DNA from 3 places in the Shewanella sp. MM_2022_3 genome. Region 1 is predicted to be linked to each of the others. Evidence: predicted binding sites of a transcription regulator. Region 1 holds the regulator's gene; each other region holds the start of a gene.
What was found. Region 1 encodes sigma-54, which starts transcription at its own class of promoters, with help from an activator protein. Its sites were predicted from a motif close to GTTGGCACGNNNNTNGNNT; they were not measured.
Positions count from the first base shown of each region.

Region 1 (7,485 bases):
TAGTGATAGATAAAGACAATCATCCTGTCGGGGCGCTCAATATGCTCGATATGGTTAAAGCGGGAGTCATTTAATGCCACAGCAAGGATTTTACGGCCCGATCAGCGATGATGTGTGGCAAAGAGCGCAAAAAATTAAACTGCTGATCTGCGATGTGGATGGGGTATTTTCTGACGGCCGCATTTATTTAAGCAACTCGGGTGAGGAGCTCAAAGCCTTCCATACCCGCGATGGTTATGGCGTGCGTTCATTATTGACCAGTGGCTTTAATCTGGCCGTGATAACAGGCCGCCAGTCTAAAATTGTTGAAAACCGCATGACGGCCCTCGGTGTAACCCATATTTATCAAGGTGTGGATAATAAATTTGTCCCCTATGAAGAACTGCTGTCGCTCTACAATGTCACACCTGAAGAAGTTGCCTATATCGGTGATGATATTGTCGACCTGCCAGTGATGAATGTCGTCGGTCTTGCCGTCTGTGTCGCCGATGGACATCCCTATGTGCGCCAACACGCCCATTTTGTGACCCAGTTAAATGGTGGTCATGGTGCGCTCAGAGAGCTGACAGATCTGTTACTTCTGAGTCAAAACAAATTTACCTCAGCCCATGGGATGAGCATATGAGTCGTGTGACCCTCGCCATTATTGCTTTTTTTGGTACTGCACTCGTGCTGTATTGGCAGGTCCAACAAAAACGCGGTGGCGATACCGATAGCAGCCTGAATGATACAGACAGACCCGACTACATTATCGAAGATCTGCGCAGCATCGAGTTTAACGAGCAAGGACAAGTCAATAGTCGTGTCACGGCAAAGCACATGGAACACTATGAGCTTAAAAACCAAACAGACTTTATTCAGCCTGTCTATCTTGTGTATCCCGACCAAGGTAAAGCAAAATGGCAGATCAAAGCCGATCAAGGTCGACTCAACAAAGATACTGGCAAGGTTGTATTAGAAAATAATGTTATTATCGATGCCATCAGCCCTGGTGAACCGATACAAACCTTGTCCACCAGTTTTTTAGAACTCGATCTCAACACAATGATAATGACCTCTGACCGCATCATTTACGTCACAGGGAAAGATTTTAATATTCAAGGGCAAGGCCTTTATGCCGACCTTAACGCGCAGGAAGTGCAATTGACCAGTCAGGTAGTAGGAACCTATGAAGCAAAATAACATATTACTTGCCAGCCTAATGCTAATGACAAGCATGAATGCCTTCGCCAAGATCGGTGACTTACAGCAAGAAGTGAAAATTAAAGCCGTCAGTCAAACTGCGGACATTAAAAACAATCAGATCATTTTCTTCGGTCCCGTTGAAGTTGTTCAAGGCTCAATTAAAATCCATGCGGATCAACTCCGTGCATTTTCTGTCGAAGGCGAAAATAGTAAAGTCTTACTGGCTACAGGAAATCCAGCAACCTACAGCCAAATCCTGGATGATGGCCGCCCTGCATCTGCTAGCGCCAAAGAGATTCGCTATGAAATGGCCACTCGGACGTTGACCCTAACTGGTACAGCGACCCTAGACCAAGCGGGTAGTCAAGTTACAGGCAATTTAATTCGTTACGATATTATTCAGCAAAAACTGATCGCCGAAAGTAGCGGCAATGGTGATGATCGCGTAATTACCATTATTCAACCTGATAATTATCAGGAAGAACTCAAAAATACACCAACAGATAAACCTGTGAAAAAACAGGATTCTAAATGACCCAAATCACCTTAAAAGCACAGAATCTCGCCAAGAGTTATAAGAGTCGTCAGGTTGTCAAAGATGTCAGCCTGACGGTCAAAACGGGTCAAGTCGTCGGCCTACTCGGCCCTAACGGCGCGGGCAAAACCACCACCTTTTACATGGTCGTGGGCTTAGTTAAAAGCGATAAAGGCCATATCTTTATCGACGATGATGATTTAACCGCCGATCCTATGCATCTGCGTGCCCGCAAAGGTATTGGTTACCTACCACAGGAAGCGAGTATCTTTCGTAAATTAACCGTACACGACAACATCATGGCGGTACTGCAAACCCGTAAAGAGCTCAATAGTGACCAGCGCGAAGAAGCACTAGAGCAACTGCTAGAAGAGTTCCATATCACCCATATTCGTGACAGCCAAGGCATGTCCTTATCGGGCGGTGAACGTCGCCGCGTCGAAATTGCCCGCGCCTTAGCGGCCAACCCCAAGTTTATTCTGCTTGATGAGCCCTTTGCGGGCGTTGATCCGATCTCCGTTATCGATATCAAGAAAATTATCGAGCAGCTTAAGAGCCGAGGCCTTGGAGTACTTATCACTGACCACAATGTGCGCGAGACCTTAGACGTCTGTGAACATGCTTACATTGTGAGTCACGGTAATCTTATTGCCGAGGGCACACCCGCAGAGATCTTAGACAATCAGCAAGTTAGGGCTGTGTACTTAGGTGAACAATTCAGGCTATAGTTACTAAAACAAAGCTAATAAGCCTTGAATTTGAGAGCGCTAGGCTCCATCCATATGATATCAAGCGACCTAAACTCACAATAATAACCTAGGGATCAGCGGTAACATGAAAGCGTCACTCCAGCTCAAACTGGGTCAACAGTTAACCATGACGCCACAACTTCAGCAGGCCATTCGCCTGCTGCAACTGTCGTCATTGGAACTGCAACAAGAAATCCAGCAAGCCTTAGACTCTAATCCTCTTCTCGAGCTGGAAGAGGAGCAATTTGACGCGCCTAGCGAACGTAAGCAAGATATCGCCGATACCGACTTTAGCGAAACGACTGCCCAGCCACAGGAACAAGATAATTCCACCGTGGACATTGCCGAGTCGCTGACCAAAGAATCTCTGCCCGAAGAGTTACCCATGGATACCACTTGGGATGAAGTCTTTACCGCATCGCCAAACTCAGGTTCTGGCGCCAGCCGTGAAGATGACATGCCCTTCCAAGGGGAAACTAGCGAGGGGTTGTACGAACATTTAGAATGGCAAAAAAACCTCACGCCCTTCTCTGAAACCGATTTAGCCATTGCCACCGCGATTATTGATGCCATCGACGATCAAGGTTATCTCACTCAAAGCACTGAAGATATCCTCGAAGCCATGGGCAATCCCGAGATTGAACTCGACGAAGTCGAAGCCGTGCTCAAGCGTATTCAACACTTCGACCCCGTTGGTGTCGCGGCAAGGGATTTAAGCGAATGTTTACTGATCCAGCTATCTCATTTTTCGCCTGATACCCCTCACATCGAAAATGCCCGCATGCTGATCAAAGATCATCTAGATCTGATCGCCGCCCGCGACTTTAGGCTGTTAATGCGTAAGACCAAACTGAAAGAGGACGAGTTAAGGGACAGTATTGCGCTGATCCAAACCTTGAACCCTCGCCCCGGTTTACTCATCACCCCTGTCGATGAAGAATATGTGATCCCCGATGTTTCGGTGTCGAAGAAAAACGGCCGTTGGGTGGTCGAATTAAACCCTGACTGCATGCCAAAAATCAACGTCAATCAGCAATATGCAGCAATGGCTCGTAGTTCAAAAAATCAAGCAGATAGCCAATTTATTCGTGGTCATTTGCAGGAAGCCAAATGGTTTATCAAAAGCCTTGAAAGCCGCAACGAAACACTGCTCAAGGTGGCAAACTGCATAGTGCAATACCAACAAGGTTTCTTCGAATATGGCGAAGAAGCCATGAAACCCATGGTTCTAAACGATATCGCCGAAGCGGTAGAAATGCATGAGTCCACCATTTCACGGGTGACGACTCAAAAATACATGCATACCCCAAAAGGACTTTTTGAACTAAAATATTTCTTCTCAAGCCACGTCGGGACGGATGATGGCGGTGAGTGCTCATCCACAGCAATCAGAGCTTTCATTAAGAAACTGGTTGCAGCGGAAAACCAGAAAAAACCATTAAGCGACAGCAAGATGGCTCAACTTCTGGCAGAACAGGGAATTAACGTTGCGCGCAGAACCATTGCGAAGTACCGAGAAGCGATGCTTATTCCCCCTTCCAATCAGCGTAAAAGTTTATAGCCTATTGTGAGTATCGGAGGACGTTTCTATGCAAATAAACCTAAGTGGACACCATATCGAGATTACTGAATCGTTACGGGCATATGTTGAGGAAAAGTTTTCAAAACTTGAACGTCATTTCGAACAGATCAATAATGTGCACGTTGTGCTCAATGTTGAGAAAATGCAACAGATTGCCGAAGCGAGAATCAACCTCACCGGTGGTGAAGTCTTCGCGACTTCAGAGCATGCAGATATGTATGCTGCCATAGACGTCCTGATTGATAAACTTGATCGTCAGGTTATTAAACACAAAGAGAAGTTAACAAAACACTAGCAATGGAACTTCGTACCATACTGCGGCCGGAGTGCACAACCTGCGCCACTCCGGGCAGTAAGAAAAAGGTACTGGAACTCATCAGCGACTTAGCCGCTGCCCAGTACCCCACCCTCTCATCTCAAGAGATCTTCGAAAGCCTCGTGGCGCGCGAAAAGATGGGTAGCACAGGTATAGGTAACGGTATCGCCATTCCACATGGTCGATTAACCGATATAACACAACCCATAGCGATATTGATAAAATGTGAGGAGCCGATAGCCTTTGATGCTATCGATAAACAACCCGTCGATATTTTATTTGCACTACTCGTGCCTGCCGACCAATGTCAGCAGCACCTAAGTACCTTGTCATGCATGGCTGAAAAGCTCAGTGACAAGCAAATATTAAAACAATTGCGCAAGACGCATGATGAAACGGAACTCTATCAGGTAATCATTGGATGAAACTGGTCATAGTGTCAGGGCGTTCAGGCTCAGGCAAATCGGTCGCACTTAGAGTGCTTGAAGATCTCGGCTACTATTGTGTCGATAATTTGCCTTTGCCTTTGATTGGCAGTTTGCTTGAACAGCTCAAAGGCAGTAACGATCTCGTTGCTATCAGTGTTGACGTGCGCAATTTACCAGAGCAAGACAAAGTGCTGGTTAAACAGCTTGCCAGCCTGCCTACGGGCACTGAACTCACCAGCTTCTTCTTAAACTCCAGCGATAAAGTGTTGCTCAAACGCTACAGTGAAACGCGGCGCTTACATCCCTTATCTAAGAGCCGAGTGTCACTGCAAGAAGCCATCAAGCTTGAAGGCAAATTGCTCGAGCCGCTGTCACAGCAGATGGATCACTATATAGATACCTCTAATCTGAATATCTATGAACTCAGCGACCAAGTGCGGCAAATACTCCTTGGCAGTGTCGATAAGGAACTGGTGATCAACTTCGAGTCCTTCGGTTTTAAGCATGGTATGCCGACCGAAGCTGACTTTATGTTTGATGTGCGCTTTTTGCCAAATCCCCATTGGGAACCGGAGCTTAGACCTCTCACCGGTTTAGATGAACCCGTAGCGGAGTTTTTAAATCGCCAGCCACTGGTGAATAAGTTCATCTGGCAAATCGAGAATTTGCTCGAAACCTGGTTGCCGCATTTAGAGCGCAATAATCGTAGCTATCTGACGATTGCGATTGGTTGCACAGGTGGCCAACACCGCTCAGTCTATGTAGCCGAGCAACTAGCTAAACGTTTTAGTAATGGCAAACATAAAGTCAATGCGCGCCATCGAGAGTTGAGCCATGCCAAAACTTGAGCGCCAAGTCACCATCTGCAATAAACTCGGCTTACATGCCCGTGCCGCCACAAAGCTCGTGGTATTGGCCTCTGAGTTTGATGCCAGCATTACGCTGATCCAAGGTGAAAAACAGGCCTCTGCCGCCAGTGTATTGGGTCTACTCATGCTCGAGACGGGCATGGGTAAAACCATCACCCTCATCGCCGAAGGCCCGGATGCCGAGCCTGCACTTAATGCCATTTGTGCCCTTATCGACGCTAAGTTTGACGAAGCCTGCTAATGGTATCATCTCGATGATCCCTGCCGGTATTCAGTATCCTGTTTGGTTTTGATTTCAGCACCTTATACCAGTAAAACACATTTGTGACTCGACGCCCTCCCGTGCGCTAAATTACAATGTACTGCTGCGCTTTGGCTTAAGTCCTCAATAGCTAAACGCCAACCCATCCACCGCCGCCATGGAGGAAACATGCCTGTAGAAGCCTCAGACAGTTTACAAGCCGAACACCGTCTCGACCAACTGAGTCAAGCCCTCAACAGTGGTATGTTTGTGCATGTCAGGCAAATGCTACAAAATATGGCGCCGTCAGATATCGCATTGATTTTAGAATCGTCACCTCCCAAAGCTCGGCAGGTGTTATGGCAACTCGTCGATCAAGATCAGCTCGGGGATATTCTCGATGAACTCAGCGAAGAGTTAAAAGACCCGCTGATCAGCACCATGAGTCCAGAGCGAGTCGCCAAGGCTACAGCCAGCATGGATACGGACGATCTGGCTTATATTCTGCGAAGCCTGCCAGATACTGTGTATAAACAAGTATTACAGTCGATGAGTCTGCAAAACCGCCAGCGAGTCGAGCAGGCGCTCTCTTATCCCGATGAGACCGCAGGCAGCTTAATGAACACCGACACAGTAACCTTAAGACCCGATGTCAATATCGATGTGGTACTGCGTTATTTGCGCCAACGGGGCAACCTGCCCGACACTACCGATACTTTATACGTGGTGGATAAACACGATCGCGTGCTTGGTGGGGTCAAACTTGCGGATCTGCTCACCTGCGATCCCAATACTCATATCAGCAGCATTATCGATACCGATATCGAGAGCATTCCCGTGGGCATGTCCGACAGTGAAGTGGCGCAACTGTTCGAGCGCCATGACTGGGTGTCAGCGCCCGTGGTCGATAGTGAGGGCAAGTTGCTCGGCCGGATCACCATCGATGACGTGGTGGATGTTATCCGTGAAGACGCCGAGCACTCTATGATGGGAATGGCGGGGATGGACGATGATGAAGACACCTTCGCCCCAGTACTCAAAAGTACCTTCCGCCGTTCGCTCTGGCTCACTATCAACCTATTTGCGGCTCTGCTGGCGGCCTCTGTCAGCAATATGTTTGAGGGCACTATTGAACAGTTTGCCACGATTGCGATTTTAATGACGATTGTACCGAGCATGGGCGGCGTCGCAGGGAACCAAACCTTGGCCCTAGTGATCCGCGGGATTGCCCTAGGCCATATTGGCCAAAGTAATGCCCGCTGGCTGATAGGCAAAGAGCTAGCTATTGGCTTTTTGAATGGCTTAATGTGGTCGATGTTAGTGTTTATCGCGGTATTAGTTTGGAAAGATGATATGGCGCTTGCCAGCCTGATTGGCGGTGCAATGCTCATCAATATGACAGTCGCAGGACTAGCAGGCGCCAGTATTCCGCTGATCTTAAAGCGCTTAAAAGTAGATCCGGCGTTGGCGGGCGGTATGGTGCTCACCACAGTCACCGATGTGATAGGTCTGTTTGCCTTTCTCGGATTAGCGACGTTGTATTTAATGCACTAGCACTAGCACTGGCCTAAGCCTTGCTA
Region 1 is NZ_JAKZGV010000001.1:29,724-37,208, forward strand. It holds gene MMG82_RS00160 (KpsF/GutQ family sugar-phosphate isomerase) at 1-74, shown strand, start outside; gene kdsC (3-deoxy-manno-octulosonate-8-phosphatase KdsC) at 74-625, shown strand; gene lptC (LPS export ABC transporter periplasmic protein LptC) at 622-1,182, shown strand; gene lptA (lipopolysaccharide transport periplasmic protein LptA) at 1,169-1,720, shown strand; gene lptB (LPS export ABC transporter ATP-binding protein) at 1,717-2,448, shown strand; gene MMG82_RS00185 (RNA polymerase factor sigma-54) at 2,555-4,030, shown strand; gene hpf (ribosome hibernation promoting factor) at 4,059-4,346, shown strand; gene ptsN (PTS IIA-like nitrogen regulatory protein PtsN) at 4,349-4,792, shown strand; gene rapZ (RNase adapter RapZ) at 4,789-5,643, shown strand; gene MMG82_RS00205 (HPr family phosphocarrier protein) at 5,630-5,905, shown strand; gene mgtE (magnesium transporter) at 6,095-7,459, shown strand.

Region 2 (7,485 bases), on a different contig from region 1:
GGATATTGCTGTCTTAAGTCTTTGGGTTTAGTGCTAAATTTTTTGCCTACGGGAGTCGCTTTACCCGAAGGCATAAAAGGCAACTCTTTACCCGTTCGGTCTTCGTATAATTGCCCTGCAATAAGATCGTAATCTTCAATAAAGGGATAGGCATAACCATCCTTTTCTGGCCATGCAGTTAACTTCGCTAACGAATCAGGCTGGGCAATCACAGCCTCATAACGGGCTTGTCCAAGTGAAATCAGAAAAGCGCGAAATTCGGCAAAGGCATAATCAGAATCACACCCCGTAATGATATAAGCCGCCCCCCAAACCGACCATAAATAACTTCGGCGCATCTGTTGACCAAACAGCTTATCAAAGACTTTTAGCTCTTCATCACTCAGTTTACTCAGTTTCAGCTTTAATGCCTCAACCAAAGACTCTTGGGATTGCGCTGGTTCACTGCGGGTCACTAAGTCCCAAAATTCTACTTCTGTCATCACTTAACCTAATTTAATGCCCAAGCAAAGGCGTATTCTACATGATAATACGGTTATGCTGGACTCAGTTCGGGGCATTTCCTACACTTGCTCCACTTCACATTAGCCAGTAACCCTAACTTTATGCCTAAACGCCTAATCCTATTGATAACCCTTTATACTCTGTTTGCCATTGTTGCCCTATTACGGGCTGTCGCCACTGCCTCCTTCGATTTGTTTACCTTAGGTGTATTACCCGTGTTGTTTGGCATACTGACGCAAGCACCTTGGTCTAGCTTAGTGCTCAAAATTTATATTGGATTACAAACCTTAGGCCTGTCAGCACTTGGTGTCACAGCCATTATCGCCTATCAGATTACACCTCAAGACGTTAAAGTGGTGGTAGAGGGTCATAACATCCCGATGTTACCGCTGGTGCTGTCTATCATTGCCCTGCTATTAGTACAGTATTGGATCGCATTTTCACGGGTAACCCGTGATTATTTAACCGCAAAATTGAAAGCTTGATTTAATATGTTGCGAAGCAGTTATTTCTCGCCTAAGTTAACGCCTTTCTAAAAAGCCCAATAGCTTGTGACTATGACTCATTTATCGCCTAACGAATTATCGATGCTTATTATTGAGCCATCGGAAACCCAGCGCCGCATTATCATCAAGCGCTTACAGCAAGAAGGCATTGTTAGCATCGAAAATGCTGCCAATATTGAAGAGGCTAAAGGACTCATTGCTCGACACAAACCCGATCTCATTGCCAGTGCAATGCATTTTGAAGATGGAACCGCGACCGAGTTTTTGAACTACCTGCGCAGCAAAAGTGAATATAAAGATATTCAATTTATGCTGATCTCAAGTGAATGTCGCCGTGAACAATTGGAGATTTTCCGCCAGTCTGGCGTAGTCGCGATTCTGCCAAAACCTTTTAATGCCGAACACTTAGGCAAGGCGCTAAATGCGACCATCGATTTGCTCAGCCACGATGAACTCGACTTAAGCCACTTCGATGTGCACGATGTACGCGTGCTTGTGGTTGATGACAGTCGCATGGCACGTAATGTGATCAAGCGAACTATTGGTAATTTGGGGATAAAACTGATTACCGAAGCAGAAGATGGTGCGCAAGCCATTGAGTTAATGCGTCATAATATGTTTGATTTAATTATCACTGATTACAATATGCCCAGCGTTGATGGACTGGTATTAACGCAATTTATCCGCAATGAAAGTCAACAATCCCACGTGCCTATTTTAATGGTCTCGTCTGAGGCTAACGATACACATTTAAGTAATGTATCTCAGGCAGGGGTGAATGCCCTATGCGACAAGCCCTTCGAACCCAAATTGGTTAAGCAACTCTTATATCAGTTGCTCGAAGAATAAAACCTAAGTCACGAATGGCGCAAATACCCTCCAATTTTGTTACTTCGATGACACAAGCCCGCAGCAAAGGGCTTTCCAACGCTTTAACCTTGTGGCATGTTAGGCTCGCTGACTTACATAAATCTACGGAAAGAAGAGACAATAAAAATGAACAAAACTGAACTTATCGCCAAAATTGCAGAAAATGCCGATATCACTAAAGCTGAAGCAGCACGAGCATTGAAATCTTTCGAAGCGGCGATTACTGAATCAATGAAAAACGGTGACAAAATCTCTATCGTCGGATTTGGCTCCTTTGAAACAGCGACTCGTGCAGCTCGTACTGGTCGTAACCCACAAACGGGCAAAGAAATCCAGATCGCTGAAGCCACTGTGCCTAAGTTTAAAGCGGGTAAAACCTTGCGTGATAGTGTGAACTAATTCGCTCGACATTGATTTTATAAAACGCCTCCTCTGTGAGGCGTTTTTTTTCCCTCACGAAAGCATAAAAGATGATTTTTTGCACAAACACAGTGCGTCCACCGCTCCATTTTTGAGCGCTTTAAAACATTTAATTAACATAAATTATGTAACCAGTTGTTTTTAAAGATGTTCAAATAATGGCATGTGATTAGCAACTCCCTTATCAGAAAAAACCATGATGCACCAATGCCGCCGTATTTAAGTGGCATGAGTGAATCGATAAATAAGTCAATCGAGGGGATGAGTATGAGAAAATCACTGTACAGCGTTTTGGCATTATCGACGGGATTATTACTAACCACTAACGTCTTTGCGTCGGTATCCGGCAATATTGGCGGCACATCAAACTATCTATGGCGCGGAGTGACTCAAACCAATGATGCGGTGGCGATCCAAGGCGGTCTTGACTACAGTCATGACTCAGGATTTTATGCGGGTACGTGGGCATCAAATGTCGATTTTGGCAATGACACTAGCTACGAGTTAGACCTCTATGCTGGTTACGGTGGCAACATCACCGACGATCTCAGCTATGATTTTGGCTATCTCTATTATGCCTACCCGGATGCCGAAGGCAGCATCGATTTTGGTGAGCTCCACGGGGCTATTACCTGGAAGTGGGTTGAACTCAGTTATTCCCACGTAATCAATGCGGGTGATGACGTAGCGGCGGAACCACTCGATAACAAAGATATGAGTTATCTTGCCGCCACAGCATCTTTCCCTTTAACCGAGAAACTTAGCCTGTCATTCCACTATGGCTACTCCACGGGCGATGTGGTTGAAGCTTGGTTTGGTGAGGATAACTATGCCGATTACAACGTAACACTTAGTGCAGATACCAGCATGGGCACAGTCTCTTTTATGGTATCAGATACTGATCTGGCTGATGACGATGCTAAAATCGCTTTAGGTTACTCCTATAGCTTTGATTTATAAAACAAAGAACTAAGAAACACGCCGCGTTAATCGCGGCGTTTTTTATTAAGCGATCACCGCCCGATTCGACTTACGTGCTAACACCATTTTCTCAATATATTCCACAATAGGCTCAGTTACCGAAATACCCGTAGTTTGCTCAATACCTTCGATACCGGGAGCTGAGTTCACCTCAAGGATCAACGGGCCACGATTCGAACGTAAAATATCCACGCCTGCAACGACTAATCCCATCGCTTTAACAGCGGCAACGGCCATCTTGCGCTCTTCTGGCGTAATTTTCACTTTTTCACCACAGCCGCCTAAGTGTAAGTTTGAACGAAAATCGCCCTCTGGCCCCTGACGCTTCATCGAGGCCACCACTTTATCACCCACCACAAAACAGCGAATATCACTGCCGTTGGACTCTTGAATATACTCTTGCACCAAAATATTGGCTTTGAGCCCTAAAAAGGCTTCAATCACGCTCTCAGCGGCGGTTTTCGTTTCCGCTAATACCACCCCAATCCCCTGCGTACCTTCGAGTAACTTGATCACTAAAGGAGCACCGCCCACCATATTAATGAGATCAGGAATATCATTGGGTTTATTGGCAAATCCAGTGATAGGCATACCAATGCCTTTGCGTGAAAGTAATTGCAGAGCACGTAACTTATCCCGCGAGCGTGCTATCGAAATTGAATCGTTGGCGGCAAATACACCCATCATTTCAAACTGGCGCACCACTGCGCAGCCATAAAAGGTCACACTGGCATGAATACGCGGAATAATGGCATCAAACCCTGTTAATTCTTCTCCCTGATAATGAATGCTAGGTTTAACGGAATTAATATTCATGTAGCAATTCAAGGTATTAATCACCACAGCCTCATGACCACGGCTTTCGCAGGCGGCCACTAAACGTCGGGTGGAATACAATTCTGGAAACTGAGATAAAATACCGATTTTCATTACTAAATGACCAAATTAAACACAGTGATTGAAGCTCTGAGCACATTGCATCAGAAAGGGGCGCTGATATTTGTCTATTGCTCAGTGTAAAGCAAGAAAATATTCCTCACCAGACGAAAACCTAAGCCTTAGTCAAACGTAAGATAATCTTCACAATTTAGTGACTAACGGTGTAATGAACCTTGCTTCAAATTCGCTTGCCTCTAGAGGACGAGAAAAGAAGTATCCCTGTAATAGATTGCAGTGCCTTACTGTACAAAACTCCGCTTGCTCGATGGTTTCAATTCCCTCGGCAACAGAGGTGACGTTAAAGCCATAGGCAAAGTTAAGCAACGCTGTGAGTAAACGAGTGTCCTTTTCGTCCTTATCGTAGGAAGCAATAAAACTTTTATCGATTTTTAACACGCTGATGGGGAACAACTTTATATGTTCAAGGGATGAAAATCCGGTACCAAAATCGTCCAACGCAAATCGCACTCCAAGTTGGGCTATTTTATCGAGGATCTTGGCATGTTCGTGGGGTTCTTCAATCAAACAGTTTTCAGTAATTTCCAACTCAAGTGCACTGGGCGCTAGCCCTGTCACGTTAAGAACATGGGCGATTTTCTCATATAAGTTGATATGCCCAATTTGAGATGCAGATAAGTTCACTGCAATGGTAAAGCGATGCCCTGTTGATGCTAATTGGCTCAGCCAATATTGGGCCTGTCGGCAGGCTTCATACAATACCCAGTCGCCGATTTCTTCCATTAACCCAATTTCTTCTGCTATGGGCAGAAATTGGTCCGGAGAAATCAAACCATCTTCGGGATGCTGCCAACGAATTAACGCCTCCATTCCCACCATATGATGTGTTTGCGCGTCAACTTGCACCTGATAATAAACCTTAAACTGATTCTGCCTTAAGGCCATTTTTAAGCTGGACTCGATATGATTGCGGTAGCGGACTTCTTTATCTAGCGCCTCGGAATAAAACTGGATCTGATTACGCCCCATTTTCTTAGCACGATACATGGCGATATCGGCGCATTTCATTAACTCAGAGCTATCGGAGGCGGCTTCATTATAAAATGCCACGCCAATACTGGCGCCAATCATCACATCGTTATCTCCAAGGCAAAACACTTCTTCAAAAGCTTTAAGTAGACGGTTAGCCACTATCATGGGGAAATATTTGTAGTCATTGTCAGTCACTAACACCACAAATTCATCCCCGCCTAAACGAGCAATGACGTCACCATCCCGTAACACGGCGCTGAGTCTCGATGCGACTTTCACCAACAAAATATCACCCGTTTGGTGACCTAACGTGTCATTAATCGCTTTAAAATCATCAAGATCAAGTAAAATCACGGCTAAAAAATCATTACTGCGTTTTGCTCTTGCAATGGCGCGATTTAAACACAGCTCAAATCCATAACGATTCATCAATTTGGTGAGTGAATCGTGCTCCGCCAGTTCTTTCAGTTTTTGATGGCTATTTCGTAGGGCAAGTGCCATTGAGGCGCGCTGTTTAGCGTAACGAATTGAACGACTCAGGATTCTTGAGTTAACTTCATCTTTAAGTAAGAAATCTTGGGCACCTAACTCAATACAACGCTGAGCGAGTTTTTCATCTTCGTAACGGCTCAACATCACCACCACAGTTTGATCTTGAGTCATAGAATTGAGCTTGATAAGCACTTCTAAGCCATTAGCATCGGGCAATAGATAATCGAGTAGAATCCCGTCAAAATGACGCTCCAAGGCAAGATTCAATCCATCAAAAGCACAGTTTGCCTCAACCACATTAAAAGCTAACTTGGACTGTCGTAGCGCTCGAATAATAGCGGTTCTATCAACTTCATCATCATCGATAAGTAGTAAATCCATATACACATCCTATACGTTTGGAAGCTCAACGATGCGCCAGTAGCCTTCCAACATATTAAAAATATTGTGGAAACCATCTTTAATATCTGTTTTAACCATGTAACCAGCCACATGGTGACGGTAGGCTCTCATCCGATCTTCATCGGTACTAGAAGTCGTCAGCATAAACACAACGGAAGAAGACAACGTCGGATCAGAACGAATATGTTCAAGAAATTCAAAACCATTCATTCTGGGCATATTGAGATCGAGCAAGATCAAGTATGACCCCTTGATAGCGTTGGTATGCGTCAGAATTGAAAGTGCTTCAAGCCCGTCCCTCGCTCGCACAAGAGGATTAAGCAAACGCAGTTGCTTCATCGACCTCTGCACCGCCATATAATCCACATCATCATCATCAACTAACAGAATGGTCACTTGTTTATAGTCATGGCTATTACTCATACCGCCTCCTTGTTGACTATGTGCATCGGCCAGCTAAACCTAAAGCAACAACCTCGCCCCGCTGATTCAAGTAGAATTTCTCCCCCTAGACTTTCAACCGTCTTTTTGACAAGCGACAATCCCAAACCGCTTCCCTCGACTTCATCTCTTGGTCTAAGAGTTTGAAACATTTCAAATACTTTCTGGTGAAACGGGGCAGAAATTCCAGGTCCATCATCAATCACGCTAAACCAGTAATAGTGGCCTTTTGTTTCACATTGCACCTTAAGTACACCACCACCTCTATCATGGTGTTTAATGGCATTGCTAATTAAATTCCGAACGACTAGTTCTAAGAGCGTTTTAACCGTTTTAAATCGTGGAAAATTACCTTCGATGACCAATTCAAATCCCTGAGGTGGAGCGACCAAAGCGAACATATCTTCGACCAGTTGTCGACAATCAGTGTCAACCATTTCAATATCAACACGCCCAATGCGTGAAAACGTTAACAACCCGTCGAGTAATAACACCATTCTCTGGATACGATTCTGAATTAAACCTAAGTATTTTTGGACATTTTCATTAGTGTTATCAGCAAGATCTTCACTTAACCAATGGGTTAGTTGCTCAATACCTCTGAGGGGCGACTTCAAGTCATGGGAAGCAATATAGGCAAATCTATCTAGCTCTTGATTAATACGCTCCAATTCTGCCGTATGCTCGATACGCTGTGCTTCAATCCGCTTACGTTCAGAAATATTATTGATCGTCGTTAAAATGTAGATCCCATTACTAAAGTGAATAGGAGTTAATCCGACCTCGATCGCCAAACGTGTACCATCTTTGCAGCAACCAAACAGATCATCCCGCATCGACATATTCTTCGCGATGGGATGAAGCAGGTAATGAGATAGATGTTTTTTATGAATTTCCCTAAGTGATTCAGGTAGTAACATATTAATTGAACGTCCAAGTA
Region 2 is NZ_JAKZGV010000063.1:544-8,028, forward strand. It holds gene MMG82_RS19575 (DUF4240 domain-containing protein) at 1-482, opposite strand, end outside; gene MMG82_RS19580 (hypothetical protein) at 606-989, shown strand; gene MMG82_RS19585 (response regulator) at 1,062-1,859, shown strand; gene MMG82_RS19590 (HU family DNA-binding protein) at 1,956-2,279, shown strand; gene MMG82_RS19595 (TorF family putative porin) at 2,568-3,260, shown strand; gene rimK (30S ribosomal protein S6--L-glutamate ligase) at 3,306-4,211, opposite strand; gene MMG82_RS19605 (GGDEF domain-containing response regulator) at 4,362-6,083, opposite strand; gene MMG82_RS19610 (response regulator) at 6,093-6,527, opposite strand; gene MMG82_RS19615 (CHASE domain-containing protein) at 6,524-7,485, opposite strand, start outside.
Region 2: MMG82_RS19595 (TorF family putative porin) is a predicted target of sigma-54. The motif match lies at 2,458-2,476, and genes of this name have one in related genera.

Region 3 (7,485 bases), on a different contig from region 1:
ATAACTGATACCAGTGAGTACCATTCATTGCACCATAATAGAGTGTACTTCCATCGGCAGATAAACTGATGGGATTGACCGCGACACTAGCAACCTTGCCATTAAACAATGTTGTTTTGTTATCTATGTTCATTACTGCATCCGCTTCGGCCTGCAGCGAGCTATGACCTGAAAAACGTACGGTATGACCATCGTCGATACGCACTGCTAAGAGGCCTGGGTTGGCGATATCGGCTAAATAAATCCAGCCTTTTTGTGAATCGACAACCAGATCCTGCATAAAGCTGCCTTTGGGCGCGAGTGCTTGTGGTAGGACAATTTGTTTATATAGACTGCCATCCTTAATGTTGAATCCCCAAATCCTCGTCTGACCTAATTCTAACCCCATATCTGCGGTCCAGAGGTGTCCAGCTTTGTCCTGAGCAATCCCTAATAAGGTATCAAATTGAGTCATATTGGCAGTCGAAGCTTTTTGTAAATCCATTGAAGGCCAAGCTTTGTAAGCATTGGTTTCACGATTAACTTCAATCAGTTGTAAACCTGACGGCGTATCAAGTGGATGTACCGTGGCAAAAATCCGACCTTGTGCAGTGACACTGACATTGCCAGGTCGTATTGGCAATTCAGCGACTGTTTCAAGACTTCCTACCGCTGGGGTAGCGTTTACAAAACTACTGGCAGTCAAAGAAAGCCATAATGCTGTCGTAAATAAGTGTTTCATATTCTATCTCCGCTTTTCTGTTTAAGGGCTGTAGAATAGGAGTTATTATTTACAAAAAAAATAGTGTAAAAATCGGCTCTGTTTCAATATTAATTTGATAATCAGCACTATTCCGCCGTCGGCTCACCCGCTTCGACTTGTTGCTCGTACTTGCTGAGCTTGTTGTAGAGGGTTTTTACACTGATACCAAGCTGCTCGGCGGTGTCGGTTTTATTGCCCTGACTCGTTTCAAGCGCTTGGTAAATGGCGATTTTTTCCAGCTCCTCAAGGCGCATACCTTGGGGGATCACCACATTTTCCTCCGCAGTCGTCTCTTTTTCCGCACTGGGCGTCAGCTGTAAATGCTCAGGGGTAATCTCATGGTCCGCCAGAATATAAGCGCGCTCAATAGCATGCTTTAACTCGCGCACATTCCCCGGCCAAGCGTGGGCCGCAATCGCCTCTAAACTTGAGGACGAGAACACTTTGCTCTGTTTTTCCGCCGCATTGCGATAGGCCAGAAAATGCTTCGCAAGTCCGACTATATCTTCCCCGCGCTCCCGCAATGGCGGCACTTGAATGGGGAAATGCGCTAAACGAAAGTACAAATCTTCCCGCAGTTGCCCTTGCTCAATCGCCACTAAAGGATCGCGGTTTGTCGCCGCCACAATGCGCACATTGGCCTTGAGAACCTTAGGGCTGCCGACGGGACGATATTCATTATTTTCGAGCACTCTTAATAGCTTAACTTGATGCTCGATGGGCATTTCGGTGACTTCATCGAGGAATAAGGTGCCGCCTTCGGCCTGCTCAAATACCCCTTGGTGATCGCGAGTCGCGCCGGTGAAGGCGCCTTTAATATGGCCGAAGAGTTCACTATCGACCAATTCTGGGCTCAAGGCGCCGCAGTTAATCGCAATATAGGGCTTATTCACCCGCGGGCTGGCTAAGTGAATGGTATTGGCGACCAGTTCTTTACCCGCGCCACTCTCACCGATAATCAACACATTGCTCTCGGCGGCCGACACGCGGCGGATAGTGCGGTACAAACGGTGCATAGGTAACGAGGAGCCCACCAGCAAACCATATTGGTCTAACTCGCTAGCATAGGGACGAATGCGCGTCGAGGTATTGGCAACCAGATGCTGGGCAAAATCGGCTAAGGTTTCGCACAGCAAGGACATATCGATGGGTTTACGGAAATGGTAGCCCGCGTATTTGGACAATAGTGTATCGAGGTGAGGATTCGGCAGGCCGTCGGAGAGGAAAATAAACTCCACATCCGCAATAGCGCTGGACTCGAGTAAGGCTAAGTAATCTTCACGGCTAAGACGGGGCAGCTCAATGATCGCCACATCGATACGATTGGCCTCCAGCTGACTAATCCAAGATAAATCATCGCTACTGCGTAGCTTGTTGTAGGTCTGCGCGCCCTCGAGCTTCACTAATGCCTGCTCGGTTTCGACGTCCTGTAGATGATAGAAAAGCGTTGGTCGGATCATCTTGTGCCACTCCCTGTGAATAAGGAATCACTGTATGCCAGCTGTGAAACTTTAACAATCTTAACGGTAAGAGTTGCCGACAATAGTCGGCCTACTGGCGACAATAGATAAATATCATCAGTTAAATCAAACCATTAACTTATCATTAAAAAGTGAACGAAATATGCATAGAAGCTGAATGAAACTGATATTTCCATGAAAATGTGGGCAATCCGTGTCGGCGGAGCTGCCCAAACTACCACAGGAGGTCGTTATGACGTCTAATGTTGCGCAACATCAGACCGAGCTGAGCGCCGATATTAAGCTGGTTAATGAGTTAATCGAGCTGACGCAAACCGGCGTGGATTTTTATACTCGGGCCAATACCACTGTCGATGACTACAGCCTAAAACGCATTTTTATTGCCCAAATCAACACATACCAAGGGATGTTGGCGCGATTTAGGCAACTGCTCGCCCAATCATTACAGTACATAGGCCCGCACTCGGTGCCGCCGTCGCAGACTCGGCCCTATGCCGATGTCGATGCTTTACTTATTAAACAGCAACTCGCCGATGCCCTCACAGTGCTCTGCGAGCTTGAGCGTCAGCGCCTTAACCACCTCAAACAGTTAATTAAAAAAGCCAATCACCCAAGGTTAATCAGCCAATTGGCCGAGGATATTGCTTGGCTACAAATCCATTTGGATACCTTACACCTGCGTAGCCAAGCCCTGTAAGGCAGCAATGCCAGCCAATAACGCGGCCAACTGAGCCGCGTTTTTGTTGCCTGCGATCTGGCGATTCTTAACGCCTATCTTGCTTAAGCCCAATCGCTTTATCACCCTCGGTAATATTTACATTTTGTCGGTAAAAAGCGCCGAGCTTGCTTTTGGATTAAACAGTCGAAACGAGCCGAAAACAAATATAATTATCTTAAAATCAATCAGATAAAAATATTGGCACGATTCACGCTTTAGTCCCTTCGAGATAACAACGGAGGATATCATTATGAAAAACACGACAACTTTAGCCTTAACCACCTTACTTGTCGGTTCTATCAGCTTAAATGTGACCGCCGCACAGGATTGGAAAGACGATGCCAAAGATGCTTGGCTCGATGGCAAGGCCGAAACGACTTTGTTGCTCAATACTAACCTCAACTCCTTTGACATTATGACCGACGTGAAAAACGGCCATGTGACCTTAACCGGTAAAGTGGAGAGCAGTGTCGATAAGGCGCTCGCAGCGGAGCTGATCAAAAGCTTGGACGGGGTAAAAGGGGTTGAAAACAAATTAACCGTGATGAATGAAAACGAGAGCACCAGTGAGGTAGTGAAGACCTTAACCGACTCTAAGGTCGCAACTGTGGTGAAAACCCGCCTGTTGTTCTCGACCGACGTTTCTGGCACCCAAATTAATGTAGACGTTGCCGATGGCGTAGTGACCTTACAGGGTGAAGTGGCCAGCGATGCCGAGCGTCAATTAGCCCTGACCATTGCCAAAAATACCGATGATGTGAAAAAGGTCGTCGATAAGATCAAAGTCAAAACCTCATAATGGTCTTAACATTCAGCCCTTGCTAATTCAGCTCTAGATACTCTTGATAACTCAGATGTTGGTATTAGTCACTCGGGCAAAAACCACAAAACCAGCTTCGGCTGGTTTTGTTTTATCAGCGCGATGTTATGTTAATCATGCCTTAGGCTTCCTGTTCAAAGCAGAAGCTAAATTCATAAAAATGCTGACCGTTTTCAATGCTTATCGCCATAGTGCCATATAGCCCTGTGAGTTCACCCGCGCCAGAATGGGGAACGACCTCAAGGTGTAAGCGGTTTTGTCCATCGGTCATAATGCCAAAATGTTGCAGCACAAAACTGCCCTGTCTGCCGCACAGTTTACCCACGACTTGTTCAATCGCCACATAACCAGCAGAGCCTTTTACCGCGGTCATGGCACTGAGCATTTCGCCTTGGCTGCGGGCCTCTAGCTCACCATAAAAGGTTTTATCTAAAGTCATTCTGCCCAAGTTCACACCACCCACACCTGTGGCATAGGCATTCTCGGGATTGAGCTTAACATCAAATTTGCCTGTGACTTTGGTCATTTCCATAACACGCTCCTTGTTTTAATTTTATGCTTTATGCCAAAACCTTCGCTTTCCGGCCGCTAGATGAAATAAATACCTCAGCCGCAGCTGAGGTAAAATTAACTTAGCATAAGCCCCGCTCTAAACCTAATGCAGCGCTTTGATTTCTGATTCACTGACACCGATTTTAAGGGTTTTAATTACAGTTGGCGGTGTTGTCATGGGTTGATCAGCCGCCCTCTCACGGTAAGTAACAGCAACTTTAAATGGGGCTTCAAAGGGATAAACAGGTTCAATATTATCGACCTCAATACGATCGCCAATAAATACACTGCCTAGGTGCTGCACACGATTTTGGCCATAATCTAGGCTAAACAAGCCGAGATACCAGAACACACCTGAACCTTGGTTAGTCACAATAAAAGGCGCCACAAAGGGCATGGTTTGCTGCTGTGGATCATCCTGTAATGGCGCATCACTTTGGGTATCAGGCTCTAAAGCGGGGTCAAAATTAAGCGGAGTAACTCGTAAATAATCTAATAACACTCGGCCTTTAGCCTCGCCATCCTGATAGTCCCCAATAGCAAACTCCGTTTGTTTAACGTTAATAAAGTGGGTTAACACTACGGCTTTGTGGCTGTCCGGTAAGCTCACTTCAAATTTATTAGCGGTATTTAAACTAAACAGCTTAAGCATCACTTCCGAGGCATTAGCAACGGGCTTGACTTCACTGGGTACCACAGATTCAAGCACATCTTCACTGCTTAATAATTTGGCTTCTTGGGCTTTTGCCTTAGCATCAGCCTGCGCCATGGCCTCATCGTATTGCAACACTTGGCCATCTTCCATGACCATGTAAATATCATCATTGGTCATGTTAAAGCGATAAACTCCCACGGCAAGAATACTCAGCACTAGGACTGTCGCCGCGATGGTGACTTTAACAAACATACTCATTTTTCTCCCCCAATAGCCTAAGTGCTGTATCATTTGCGCTGATGGCAAAACCAGCCTTGCTGATAGCATCAAAAAATCGCTCTTTCTACAAGGCCAAAATCGCATATTTTTGCTTTAGTCAGCACAAGTTCAGCAAGTTAACCCATGCTGGCATATATATGATTCAGCCTTTTCATTAATGTTCGCAATCGGGCTATAATTCCTTGGCTTAAACGACACCAGCAGTCTTAAACAACGATCGAGTATTAAGGATTTAATTGCCAATGACCAATGCCTCTACTAGCCCATTTGCCGTGTTAAACCAAACCACGGCACACTCGTTTAATGAACAGAAAAACTTAATTAAGCGCGTCTTTAAGGGCAAACCAGTGCAATGTCCAAGCTGCAATCAAACCCTCAAAGTCATCTTGCCCGAGACCGCCAAAGCCGAGCAAGCCGCAGGCATTTTCTGCCCTAAGGGGTGTACTGATATCGAACTCGATATGGAAGCCGTGACGGGGATTTAATCGACAGCTTTCGCATTACCATGGGGTTAATTTCTCGCGAAAATAATGGCGATAATATCCCACTAAATTGCTGCCAATAAACAACATTTCCATTAAGACCGCCACTGGCGAGCCTACTAAGATATTGTGGACTAACCAAAAACTGGTGCCGACTATCATCAGTAGCCGCAAGTCTTTATCACGCTGACAAAATGCCGCACGGGTTTGAAATAGTGTACCGATACAACTGATCACACTCACAAGCCCGCTGAAGGTCAAGCCGCTCATCAACACCGCCGCCCCACTAAAACCCCACATGGCCTTTTTAGACGTGGTAAAAATACTGGTGAGGTAACGCACTGTGGCAATCCCCATCAATCCCGCCGCAGTCCATTGCGCTAACAAGCAAAAGTGGATTGAAATCAAGATCCCCGACATAAATAAGCAAGCGACAATGCGTTCGCGCGCTTTAAATTGAAACGATATCACGTCAAATACGATGGCAATGGCCACCAACAATTGCGACAGAGTAAAAGCATCCACAATAGGCTCCTTAAAAGTTCGGTATAGGCTTAAACGTCGCCCAACATCAAACGGATTTGCTTGAATTAGCAATCGCTAAGGAGCATGAAGGGAATCACTTTTAGGCGCATTAACTTAAGTTAATTGGCAGGAAATTTTACGGCGAATCTTGTAAACGTTTACGGATACGCGACAAGCTAATGGCGGTAATACCAATATAATTAGCCAGTTGGGCATGGGTTAAGCGCTCAACCCAGAGGGGAAAATATTCGAGTAAATGTAAGTAACGCTGCTCTGGCGTATTGAGGAGTAAAAAGGCTTCTTTTTGTTCTTTATACAATAACTGCTGTTTAAGTAGCGCAAGTTGTACCTGTTGCATAAATGGCTCATTTAGCACGGCAAGTGGTATTTGCACTAACCTGCAAGCACCGACGGTTTCTAACTGATAGGGCGCAACATCCTGCTTTAGCCAGCTGCTATATAAGAAACAAAGCTCTCCTTCGAAGTAAAACTCCTTGCAGCGCTCACTCCCCTCTTGGGTATAGTGGCAAGCGCGCACTATGCCATCCACCACAAAATAGGCAAAGGTTTGGTACTCGCCTTGGGATAATAAGCGCTCCCCGGGCTGACATGAAAACGCCCTTGCTTGGGTGAGCAGCAGTGCTAAGTGATCAGGCTCCGCCCCTAAAGCGAGCAAATATTGCCAAAGGGGTTTGATTGCCTGCTCAGTTGCCGCCTGATGAGCCGATGCAGAGTGCGCCGTCATTGCATCACCGACTTTGCCATTCACATTCGACCAAGGGCACTTGGTGTGACGCATCCTTTAATCCTAAGGTCACCTTAAAGACGCGATTCGGTGGAATGATGCCGACGCCTTTTGGGGTGCCCGTCATCACAATGTCGCCATCTTGTAAACTAGTAAAGCGTTGCAACTCAGACAAAATGGTTTGCGGCGGATAGAGCATTAAATCAATATCGCCTTGTTGGGTTAACACCCCATCAATACTTAAGCTAAATTGAAATTGCGCGCTCGGATCATCAATCGCAACAAAAGGGCTAAAAAGCGCTGCACCATCAAAGGCTTTGGCTTTTTCCCACGGTAATCCCTTGGCCTTAAGTTTGCTCTGTAGTTCCCGCTTAGTCAGATCCAGCCCCACGCCCACATGGCTAAAGCGCCCCTGCTGATACAAAAAACACAGCTCGGTTTCATAGTGCAGCGTCTCACCAAGGTGCTGGGAATTTAATTGAGTAC
Region 3 is NZ_JAKZGV010000023.1:4,891-12,375, forward strand. It holds gene MMG82_RS12830 (L-dopachrome tautomerase-related protein) at 1-721, opposite strand, end outside; gene MMG82_RS12835 (sigma-54 dependent transcriptional regulator) at 829-2,202, opposite strand; gene MMG82_RS12840 (hypothetical protein) at 2,456-2,920, shown strand; gene MMG82_RS12845 (BON domain-containing protein) at 3,192-3,740, shown strand; gene MMG82_RS12850 (DUF3224 domain-containing protein) at 3,883-4,293, opposite strand; gene MMG82_RS12855 (hypothetical protein) at 4,417-5,226, opposite strand; gene MMG82_RS12860 (hypothetical protein) at 5,490-5,732, shown strand; gene MMG82_RS12865 (YgjV family protein) at 5,748-6,254, opposite strand; gene MMG82_RS12870 (Crp/Fnr family transcriptional regulator) at 6,391-6,999, opposite strand; gene MMG82_RS12875 (fumarylacetoacetate hydrolase family protein) at 7,004-7,485, opposite strand, start outside.
Region 3: MMG82_RS12845 (BON domain-containing protein) is a predicted target of sigma-54. The motif match lies at 3,139-3,157, and genes of this name have one in related genera.